One region of the Paenibacillus sp. FSL L8-0638 genome, then DNA from elsewhere that is predicted to be linked to it. Evidence: predicted binding sites of a transcription regulator. Region 1 holds the regulator's gene; the other holds the start of a gene.
The links. The regulator LexA, encoded in region 1, represses DNA repair genes until DNA is damaged. The targets are predictions, from matches to a motif close to CGAACATATGTTCG.

Region 1 (5,564 bases):
TACGTCTTATTCATCAAATATTTATATTTTCCATCTGCTTATTTATATAGCAATATGTTATTGATTTTTTCAGTGGTCATTATAATTAGCGGGATTTTATCTGTTATTGTATATAAACGTTCAGTTTCAGATTCCTGATAAGAGCAAAAAAGGATTACATGCTGAAAATGATCGCATCCTCACGTTTGAAGTAAGTGAATACTCTAAATAAATCAAAAGCTCTGCTAACCTTCATTGGCCGGCAGAGTTTTGTGTGCTGATCAGTTTGATTTTACTAGATACGGGAAAAGTAGCAATGCAAAGTGTGCGTACAAGATGATATTGTTTTTAAATTCGGCCTTATTACAGAAGGATAGGCTAATTTGAATACTTAAACTTATAATACCAAAAAATCGCTTTCTCATGGGCTGTGGAAAAGTTAGAATATAGCATAGTATCAACTCCGCCGATTACAAAGTTATTTTTAGCATAGAATCGACAAGCTAAAATATTCACATCCTGTGTTTCAAGCATAAGACCAACAAGGTTATTCTGCTTAGCCCACTCGGTTGCTTTACTCAATAAGGCTGCTCCGATTCCCTTGTGTCTCCAGTCTTTAGCGACGGCAATATCCTCAATTAGAGCATAGCCATTCCAATTAGTACAAAGTTTAATTTTCCCAACACAGTCGTTCTCATCATAATATAAAAAAATAGATTTTCCTTGTTCATTAATATAACTGATATCGACGTCATCATCCTCATACTGTTTAAAATATGGTTCGGGAAAACTTTCTTCTATATATGTCCAATTGTTGTTCTCGTATTTAGGTATAATCCTTCCGGACACAATAAAGCCGTTATTCTCATTTGACTTCTTAAAATCCCCCATATTTGAAAGTGACATTTTAATTATCATGGCTTGTCTCCTCCTGGTTTAATTTCTCTATGCACATTATTCTAAAAGAGAACCACGTTTTCCTGTCTGTTAGATTTATAAAAAGAGTAAAATGGTAGCGACTGTTCAACTATGTGTGATATTTTACAATCCCCTCCGCTTGCTTAAATGATTCATAGCAGTAGTTAGGTGTGCTGTTTAACACAAAAAAGCAGGAAGAATTCCTCCCGCTTTTTGCATGGAAACAATTATTAACGTCTGCGTTGTCTATCGTTTACGCTAAACAAATTAACAGCCAGTGCGTTACCTCTTGCACGCGCAGTGGCTCTTTGATTGGAACGGATGTTCAATCTTCTTCTTCTTAAATCACGTCTGCAATGTCTTCTGCTCATAATATCACCTCCCTTCAAGAAATGAAGGTGCGGTTGAATCTTAGTGGCGTTTATGCTTACGCTTGGAAATTTTGATATTCAAGGCATTGGTTGCTAGTGCATTTCCGCTTCCTGTTTTAGCAGCTGCGGCTTGAAAGACTTTAACGACCAGATATCTGTTTTTCCCGATGCGATGCTTATACGTTTTAACTCTATTTCTGATCATCTGCATATCTCCTTTGCTTAGTTCTGCTATATACATATGTCAATTGTGATAGTAATGTATCAGCATAAATCTATTAGAAGCAAAAAGAAGCTAGTACCTATATCCCTAAAGGTTAACAAAAAAACTCATGCGAACCTGTCTTCGCCTTTTCAACTTTACGTTGCAGGAGATGTTACAGGCAGGTCGGCATGAGTCTAATGTGTAGAATAAAGATAATATGCAGTTTGTATGAAAATTATTTACTATTAAGGGTGTTAAGTTTTTTTTCGTAGTACGCCTCTTGGGCAAGAATATGATTCAGTTGTTCTGAGAGCTGTTTATATTCTTGGCTGGCTTCTGGGTAATTATTTCTTTCGGAAATTACAGCTTCAAGTTGCTTTTCTAAATACCTGAAATGGATGAGTATTTGTATGTACTGAATACGATCGTAGGTTGTTATGTGTGATTTCTCTTCTGCATACAAATGATCCATTGTTGGAACTGCACAGCTTACGACGATAAATATCATGACAAACGCTGAAATTATTATTTTTTTCATTTAATTCCTCCTACAGAGCTATGAGTAATTAATATACCATATTTAGCTAAAAGAAAGAAAGATCTATTAGTTTTGCCCATAACAGTATAGCTGTTCAAGATCAGTGGGGGATTATTTGAGATGATGAGGCTGATTTTATAGTAGATACAATAGGAATAGGTTGCTAAAAGGAAAGAATAGTTGTGAGATACATAGTAAGCATAATAACAATACAAAACCGGCTTGCCCTAGGCAGCCGGTTTTGTATTAGGGGATAGAATAACGGGGAAGGAAGAACGAGAAATCAGTGGAAGTCCCGGAAGAGTCCTACAACTTTGCCCAAAATACTGACGTGTGTCAGACGAAGCGGTTCAAAGGCTGGATTTTCAGGTTGAAGCCGGATATGATCTTTTTCTTTGTAGAAGGTTTTAACTGTAGCTTCGTCTTCATCTGTCATAGCTACAACAATATCGCCATTATCAGCGGTCTGCTGCTGACGTACGATTACATAGTCTCCGTTAGCAATCCCAGCCTCAATCATGCTTTCGCCTACAACAGATAACATGAATATTTTATCCTCACCAACAAAGTGTTGGGGAAGAGGAAAGTAATCTTCAATATTTTCTGTCGCCGTAATAGGAAGACCAGCGGTTACTTTGCCGACGACGGGGACACGACTAATGGAGTAATTAATCAAGTTGCTGTTATCCGATTCGTCTTGACCGAGTAACTCAATAGCCCGTGGTTTTGTAGGATCGCGGCGAATGAGTCCTTTTTTCTCTAAACGATCCAAATGACCGTGAACCGTAGAACTGGAGGCCAATCCGACAGCCTCGCCTATTTCGCGTACAGAAGGGGGGTATCCCTTTAGACGCACTTCATTGCGGATAAATTCAAGAATGGCCTGCTGGCGGCTCGAAATCTTAGACATACCGTATCAACCCCATTTAGTAACGTTTGGGAAAATTATAGCATAGAACCTCCGTTCGTACAAACATAAGTTCTAAATAATCCCTAAAAAAATTGCGAACTTTTGTTCTCTTTTCTATTGAACAAAACAAACGTTCGTGTTATATTGTGAAAACATAAGAACAAACGTTTGGAGGACACAACCATGATGAAATATAGCACCTATCAAAGTATTTTTCCAATGAATATAGAAAATTTACAGGAGACCCGAAAAGAGGGTAGGGCGCGTTTTATGCAGATTATTACCAATACTCTTTTACTTAAGCTTCTTATTATAGTGATTGTTGCTTGGATTGCAGGAGCAGGTGTACTTACGGTTTTCGCGGCTCCTTCAGCTTCCAAGGAAGAAGTGACTAAACTGACAGTACAACCTGGGGATACGTTGTGGCAGATTGCCGCGAATCATAAACCGGAACGAATGGATACACGGGTATATATAGAAGGAATTGTGCGGATTAACGGTTTAGAGGATCGGGGAGTGCAGGCAGGTCAGGTACTCAAGCTTCCTGACTTATGATCTATAGACTATTAGAGCTTGTCAGGGAGCGTAATGCGGGAGCCTTGACAAGCTCTTTTCTACATGTCAAAGTGTATTATATCTTTGCTTTTATGGAGGGGACACAATTTGGATATAGACAGCTTGGTACAGCGCATTAATGAATTAGCGCGCAAAGCAAAATCCGAGGGATTAACAGAAGAGGAAACCACAGAACGTGCCAACCTTCGGGAAATTTATTTAGGTAACATTCGCCGTAATTTTAGGCAGCAGCTAGAAACGATTGAATTTGTGGACGATGATACATCGAAGGGAAATGACGGGCTGAAGCATTAATGTTGTTAAAGCGCCCAAGCCTGCAATTTGCCTTTTGTTTTAGGTACCTCTCATGGTACCTATATAGATCAGCTTTGAGGCAATTGTTTTAATGTAATATATCTGGGAAGGAATTGAGAGATGGCCCGATCATTTGAAAGAAAAGTACGCAAAAACACAGCGCATTTAAATAAATCGCGCAAAAAGCAAGGTATTCAAACCATTAGCGGCGCAGGTTCTGCAATGGATATTTTCCGTGGCCGTAACATTACTGTGCCAATTATGCTGGCTGGTCTTTCTGTATTGTACATGCTTATGAGTTACTTTTTGACTAAGACCGGTATGCGAGGGATGGATTGGCTTGTATTCGGCCTGTACTTGATGCTGGCTGTTATCTTTTTTATCCGTCGTCCTTATCTGAAAGTGGGAAAGGATACTCTCTATATGCTGAAAGGTGGTAGGGAACGTCCAATGACCGCTGGGGACATGAAAGTCATCAAGATTGAAAAGGGTTACGTAACCGTTGAAAGAAAAGGTAAGGGCGGTAATTTTATTTTCACAAAATCGTTAGGTCGCTATGACACGGATGCCATTGCAGAGCGACTTGAGAAGTTTGCGCTATCCAATCAGATACAGGTTGACAAGAAATAACTGATTTAGCCTGTAGCTCTGTAACAAAGGCCGTATGATGTTATTTCATATAACATGCTGCGGCCGCTTGCTTAATATGGGCACACATAACGATTCAAATGCTTAATCAAGCAAATAGGCGTACATAAACTGTGGAAAGAGAGTGGATAATTCAGATGACGATTCAGGCGGTAATGTTTGATCTTGATGATACCCTTTTGTGGGATGAACGTAGTGTAGAAGAGGCATTTGATGCAGCGTGTCAAACAGGCTCCCGTGAAGCAGGTGTTGATCCAAAAACTCTGGAGGAAGCCGTACGTAAAGAAGCACGCGCTTTGTATGAATCCTATGAAACCTTTAGTTTTACTCAAATGATCGGCATTAATCCGTTTGAAGGATTGTGGGCGAATTTTACAGCAGGTGTGCAACCTGAATTCCGTCAATTGGAACAGTTGGCCCCTGTTTATCGAAAGGAATCATGGCGCAGAGGACTCCAGCAACTAGGGATAGATAATGAGAAGTTGGCGGAAAAGCTGGCTACCCAATTTGCTTCGGAAAGACGCGCGCGTCCCCATGTATATGAAGAAACGTTTGAAATTCTAGAACAATTGAAGGGACAATACAAGCTGTTATTATTGACAAACGGTTCCCCTGATTTACAACAGGAGAAACTGGATGGAGTTCCTCAATTAGCTCCTTTCTTTGATCATGTGGTCATTTCAGGTTCATTTGGTCGAGGCAAGCCGGATCCGTCTATATTCCAGCATGCGTTGGGGCTTCTTGGTATTGAGCCTGAACATGCTTTAATGGTAGGAGATAAGCTGACGACTGATATTCAAGGAGCGTTGGCAGCAGGTGTTCACTCGGTGTGGGTGAACCGAAACGCCAAAACCAATACCACAGAGATCAAGCCGAAGTTTCAAATCAAGCATCTGTCTGAATTGGATGGAATTATTCAGTCGTTAAAGTAAGAAATCTACACCTTTAGAAACGAGTATTAAGAAAACTCCCTTCGCTCGATTGTCACAGAGCAGAGGGAGTTTTTTATTTACACAAGGATAAATTCGTAATTATGCTTTAATGAAGGTTGGATCTTCGAACGGTTCCGCAATCCAGCCATTTTCTTCAATGAACAAGCGGACTGCCACGATCTTTTGATTCTCC
Region 2 (5,564 bases), 990 kb from region 1:
AAGCAAGGCAAGACGACGATTTTTAAAGTTTCCAGTGCAACGGGAGCCACAGCCAAGGTTGATATTAAAGCTACGGGTGAAAGCTGGCTTGAAGTGTACAAGGGAGAAAATTCCCGTGGAGAAAAGCTGAGTTATGGTATGACTAAAAGTGGAGATGCCATGTCTTTCGATATTGGTCCAGAAGGTTTATATATCAAATCAGGGCGGTCTTCTGCCACAGATATTTCTGTAGCAGGTCAACCGATAACAGATAATAAATCGACTACTCGTGTACTGATACAGCAAGGAGAAGCCTCTTCGACCGGAACGAGTGCAGGGGTGACGGGTTTACCTGCAGATTCTACGACAGGTAGCAGTACGGATTCAGCACAAAGTGGTACAGATTCTACAACTACTAATGGTGAATAAACGCCTTGGTGCGAGGAAATACTAATGACTGTAATTCCTGGAAAGGCAGTCATTTCATTTTCCGCAAAGTGAGGTGTATACGTTATGACCGTCAGCTGGATTGTGACTGGGCTCGGTATAATTGTCAGTTTACTGGGCTATTATCTGATACCGAATGCATGGGGCTATGGCATACTGGGCTTTGGTCTTGCTCACATTGTGCTTGGACTTTTGGATATGTTCCGAACTCCAACACGAAGCCATAATTAGATATTTTGACCGTAAATGAAATAAAGGCGTTTTTGTCAGGAAAACTGGCAAGAACGCCTTTTTAGTCAACCGATTATTGGATTTTTGTAAATGACTAGCCTATAATTAGATATTGAACTTTGTTGTGGAAAGGAAAGTGAAACGATGGCTTCAGAAAATTCATTTGATATCGTCTCCAAAATGGATATGCAGGAGTTAACAAATGCGGTTCATCAGACGGAGCGTGAAATTGAAACACGATTTGATTTCAAGGATAGCAAAAGTAGCCTCAAGCTTGAGAAAGAAGCTCTTACGATTGCATCGGAAGACGAATATAAGCTGAATGCGGTGATTGATATTTTGCAATCTAAAATGGCCAAACGAGGTCTGTCCCTCAAAAATGTGGAGTATGGCAAATTGGAACCCGCTTCTCTAGGTTCAGTGCGTCAGCGTCTTTCGCTGAAGCAGGGAATTGATCAGGATAATGCCAAGAAAATTAACATTCTTATTCGGGACTCCAAGCTAAAAGTTAAAAGTCAGATTCAAGGTGATCAAATCCGGGTGACCGGGAAAAACAGGGATGATTTACAGGCGATCATTCAATTGCTACGTAAAGCTGATTTGCCATTGGAGCTTCAATTTACAAACATGAAATAAAGACGTTTTCCCTCATATATTTTGCAGGAAAAACGTTGCTTGATGTGCGGCAGGTTATTTTGACATGCGTTTTGCGCCATATTATACTTGTAACGAAAATGCAGACAATTCAGGTGTATAGCGCTCGCCGAAAGCGATTTACATAGGATTGAATTTAATCCGAAAACTGCCATTTGTAATCAAGTACGATAATCAGGGGAGAGTGTGTTGTGAATTTACCCAACAGAATTACAATAACGCGGATTTGCCTTATCCCGGTGATGATGCTGGCTTTGCTGGTGGACTTTGATTTTTATCCGCCACCGATTGAGATCGGAGCTTTCAAGCTGCCGTATAATCAGCTGATTGCGGCTATCATTTTCCTTGTAGCAGCCAGCACGGACGGTCTTGACGGGTATTTGGCACGTAAAAATAATATGGTCACCAATTTGGGCAAGCTGTTGGACCCCCTTGCTGATAAGCTTTTGGTAACCGCCATTTTGGTTTCCTTGGTAGAAATGGGGAAAATTGATTCGTGGATTGTTGTTGTGATTGTTAGCCGTGAGTTTGCGGTTACGGGGCTGCGTCAGATTGCCTTGCTGGATGGGTCTGTGGTTGCTGCAAGCAATTGGGGCAAATTAAAGACGATCATTCAGATTGTTGCTATAGTAGCGCTGCTCATTAATAATTTCCCGTTTGTTTTTCTTGGTATACCGTTTGATTTAATAGCGATATGGGCAGCGGTGTTGATCACCATTTATTCGGGTATTGATTATTTCGTGAAAAATATCCATTTGCTGAGCTCCTCCAAGGTTTAACAGTATAAATTTTATGGAAACAGCAATAGGGACTAAACTTATTGCTGTTTCTTTATATAATTCCCATCATATTCGCAGTACAGGAGGAAGAATTGATGAAAGCTGAAATAATTGCGGTAGGAACAGAGTTATTGCTCGGACAAATAGTGAATACAAATGCTCAATATTTGTCACAAGAGTTGGCTACAATTGGAATCGATGTATATTTTCAGACTGTGGTTGGCGATAACATAGATCGGCTTCAGGAAGCCATAAGAATTGCTCAGAAGCGTGCGGATATTATTTTATTTTCTGGCGGTCTGGGACCGACCCAGGATGATTTGACGAAAGATGCGATAGCGTCTGTATTGGGGCGAAAATTGCACATAGATCGTCTTGCAATGGACAAGCTAGATCAATTTTTTCGTAACCGTGGGGTAGAAATAACCGAAAATAACCGCCGGCAGGCGCTTTCTATTGAAGGTGCTACTCCGCTTGAAAATGAGACAGGGCTAGCTGTGGGCGACGCAATTGCACAGGATGGTAAATTTTATGTAGTTTTGCCTGGACCTCCTAAGGAACTCAAACCGATGTTTGCAAACCAGGCCAAACCTTGGTTGCTTCAGCAGGCATTGAGCGGTGAGGAAATGCCAATTTATTCAAAAATGCTAAAATTTGCAGGGATTGGTGAGTCAGCTCTTGAAACCCGTTTGTTAGATCTGATCCAATCCCAGACAGACCCCACGATTGCTCCTTATGCCAAGGAAGGGGAAGTCACGATCCGTATATCCACCAAGGCGGCCAGCGAAAGTGAAGCATTGATTAAGCTGACGGCTACGGAAGTAGAAATTCAGCAGCGTCTTTCGGAATTTATGTATGCAAGCGAAGATGTTACGCTGGAGAAGGTTATCGTAGATCTAATGGCCAATCGCGGACTCACTGTGAGTGCGGCAGAAAGCTGTACAGGTGGAATGCTGATGGAACACCTCACTTCTATACCTGGCAGTGCTACTATGTTTCAAGGTGGCATCGTGTGCTATTCCAATGAAATGAAGATGAAATTACTCAACGTGCCTTGTGATTATTTGGAAGGGGATCAAGCGCCAGGTGCAGTGAGTAAGGAAGTGGCCCTTGTGCTTGCAGAGCAGGCGAGAATGATCATGGACAGCGATTTTGGACTTTCAGTTACTGGTGTAGCCGGACCTGGGTATTCCGAACGGAAGCCAGTCGGTCTAGTGTATATTGGCATTGCTGAACGCGACAAGGAAACGGAAGTACATGAACTGAGACTGAGTGGTAACCGCGAAACAATCCGACTGCGATCAGTCAAAGCGATTCTGTACAGATTGTGGCGCAGGCTGGTAGAGAACGAGAAACTCTCTTAATCATTTATGTACAGTGTGGGTCGTAGAGTTGTTTTAGATAGATATTCATGATATAATCACCTTATCGGAAGAACCGTTGCAAAGCCTTTTGCCAGCGGTTCTTTTTTTGTTTTAAGAGACAGGTGTAATTACAGAAGAGAGCTGTGTGAATAAAAAAAACGAATGTATGTTCGAAAAAATGCTTGGCAAGCGTGTCAAAACAAGGTATTATTAAAGTACAAACAATGAAGGATGTGAGTTTATTGTCAGATCGTCGTGCTGCGCTGGATATGGCGCTCCGTCAAATAGAAAAGCAATTTGGTAAAGGTTCCATTATGAAGTTGGGTGAGTCTACCCACATGCAAGTGGAAACGATCCCCAGTGGTTCGATTGCTTTGGATATTGCGTTAGGAACGGGCGGCTTTCCAAGAGGCCGGGTTATTGAAATATACGGACCGGAATCATCCGGTAAAACGACAGTAGCTCTTCACGCTATCGCAGAGGTGCAAAAAACAGGCGGACAAGCCGCCTTTATCGACGCCGAGCATGCGCTTGATCCGTCGTATGCAAGCAAGCTGGGTGTCAATATTGATGAGTTGTTACTATCGCAACCAGATACAGGAGAGCAGGCGCTTGAGATTGCCGAAGCCCTTGTACGTAGTGGAGCAGTAGACATTGTAGTTGTTGACTCCGTAGCGGCACTTGTGCCGAAGGCAGAGATTGAAGGCGAAATGGGAGATTCCCACGTCGGTCTTCAAGCACGTCTGATGTCGCAGGCATTGCGTAAGCTGTCTGGAGCCATTAACAAATCGAAAACTATTGCTATTTTTATTAACCAGCTACGTGAAAAAGTAGGTGTTATGTTCGGTAACCCTGAAACAACACCAGGTGGACGTGCCTTGAAGTTTTACTCTACGGTACGTTTGGATGTTCGTCGTATTGAAAGTTTGAAAATGGGTAACGACATTGTGGGTAACCGCACACGTATTAAAGTCGTGAAGAATAAAGTTGCCCCTCCATTCCGTCAGGCTGAAGTGGACATTATGTACGGTGAGGGCATTTCCAAAGAAGGTAGCTTGATTGATATCGGTACGGAGCATGACATTGTCGACAAGAGTGGAGCTTGGTATTCCTACGAAGGTGAGCGCCTTGGTCAGGGACGTGAGAATGCGAAGCAATTTTTGAAGGAAAATCCGAACATTGCTAGTACGATCGAGCAAAAAATTCGGGTGGCAAGCAATTTGATTACGACGGTTGCTCCGCCTACAGAAGAAGAGTTGGCACAGCAAGCCAAGGAAGAACAGGAATTGTTGGAGCTTGAATAAAGCTTGGTGAATCCTGATTTGTGAACTGGAGCCAGGGTTATGGCACAATCCGGTTGAATAGCATGATTCTGATGCCCTGCACAGTTGTGCAGGGCATTTTTGCATCAATTAAAGCTGCTTTGTCAGCGGAATCTAACTTTTGCGTAGCAGTTGTCCAAAGACTGCTTTCGTGAATTTCAAAGTGAGGGAAACATATTGCAGTTGGACGATGAAGATGAATATTCTGCGGAAGCAAATAAGCAACAAGAGATTTCTCTTTTTCCGGATCATGAGGAATTGATGATTACTAGGGTAGAGCAGGGACAGGGACGCAAACGTGGACGCTATATCATTCATTTTGGCCCGTATTCATTGTCTGTATTAGAAGATGTAATGATCAAGTACAATATGTTCAAAGGAACGTCATTCGTCAAAAAAGAACTGGAAGATATTGTTCTGGCAGATGAAAAGCAACAGGCCTATGTACTCGCGCTTCGATATTTGGGGCGAAAGCCTCGCACACGTCAGGAAATTGCCCAGCGTTTGGTGCAAAAAGAACTGGATCAGTCTGTTATTGACGAAGTAATGGTCCGACTGGAAAGGGAGCAACTCGTGGATGATGATTTGTACGCCCGCCAATGGGCAAGGCAGCGTATAACTAGCCAACGTAAGGGGAAGATGTGGGTTAGGCAAGAACTCCGTCAGAAAGGCATCTCTAAAGCCTCTATTGGGGAAGCGTTAGGTGAAATCACCGATAATGAGGAGTGGGAGAGTGCTTTGACGGTCGGACGTAAGAAATGGAATCAGGTACGTGGTGATATAATGGA

Region 2: recA (recombinase RecA) is a predicted target of LexA. The motif match lies at 3,614-3,627, and genes of this name have one in related genera.

What each region holds. Positions count from the first base shown of each region.
Region 1 covers NZ_CP151960.1:3,176,918-3,182,481, reverse strand. Annotated here, with positions in the region: partial or broken gene tet (Tet(L)/Tet(K)/Tet(45) family tetracycline efflux MFS transporter) at 1-138, shown strand, start outside; gene MKY35_RS13835 (GNAT family N-acetyltransferase) at 358-897, opposite strand; gene MKY35_RS13830 (hypothetical protein) at 1,128-1,268, opposite strand; gene MKY35_RS13825 (hypothetical protein) at 1,309-1,473, opposite strand; gene MKY35_RS13820 (hypothetical protein) at 1,709-2,011, opposite strand; gene lexA (transcriptional repressor LexA) at 2,295-2,921, opposite strand; gene MKY35_RS13810 (LysM peptidoglycan-binding domain-containing protein) at 3,108-3,476, shown strand; gene MKY35_RS13805 (DUF896 domain-containing protein) at 3,585-3,791, shown strand; gene MKY35_RS13800 (hypothetical protein) at 3,912-4,421, shown strand; gene MKY35_RS13795 (HAD family hydrolase) at 4,577-5,371, shown strand; gene MKY35_RS13790 (cupin domain-containing protein) at 5,471-5,564, opposite strand, start outside.
Region 2 covers NZ_CP151960.1:2,182,830-2,188,393, forward strand. Annotated here, with positions in the region: gene MKY35_RS10025 (RodZ domain-containing protein) at 1-408, shown strand, start outside; gene MKY35_RS10030 (hypothetical protein) at 493-657, shown strand; gene MKY35_RS10035 (YajQ family cyclic di-GMP-binding protein) at 802-1,293, shown strand; gene pgsA (CDP-diacylglycerol--glycerol-3-phosphate 3-phosphatidyltransferase) at 1,503-2,090, shown strand; gene MKY35_RS10045 (competence/damage-inducible protein A) at 2,186-3,454, shown strand; gene recA (recombinase RecA) at 3,697-4,758, shown strand; gene MKY35_RS10055 (RecX family transcriptional regulator) at 4,954-5,564, shown strand, end outside.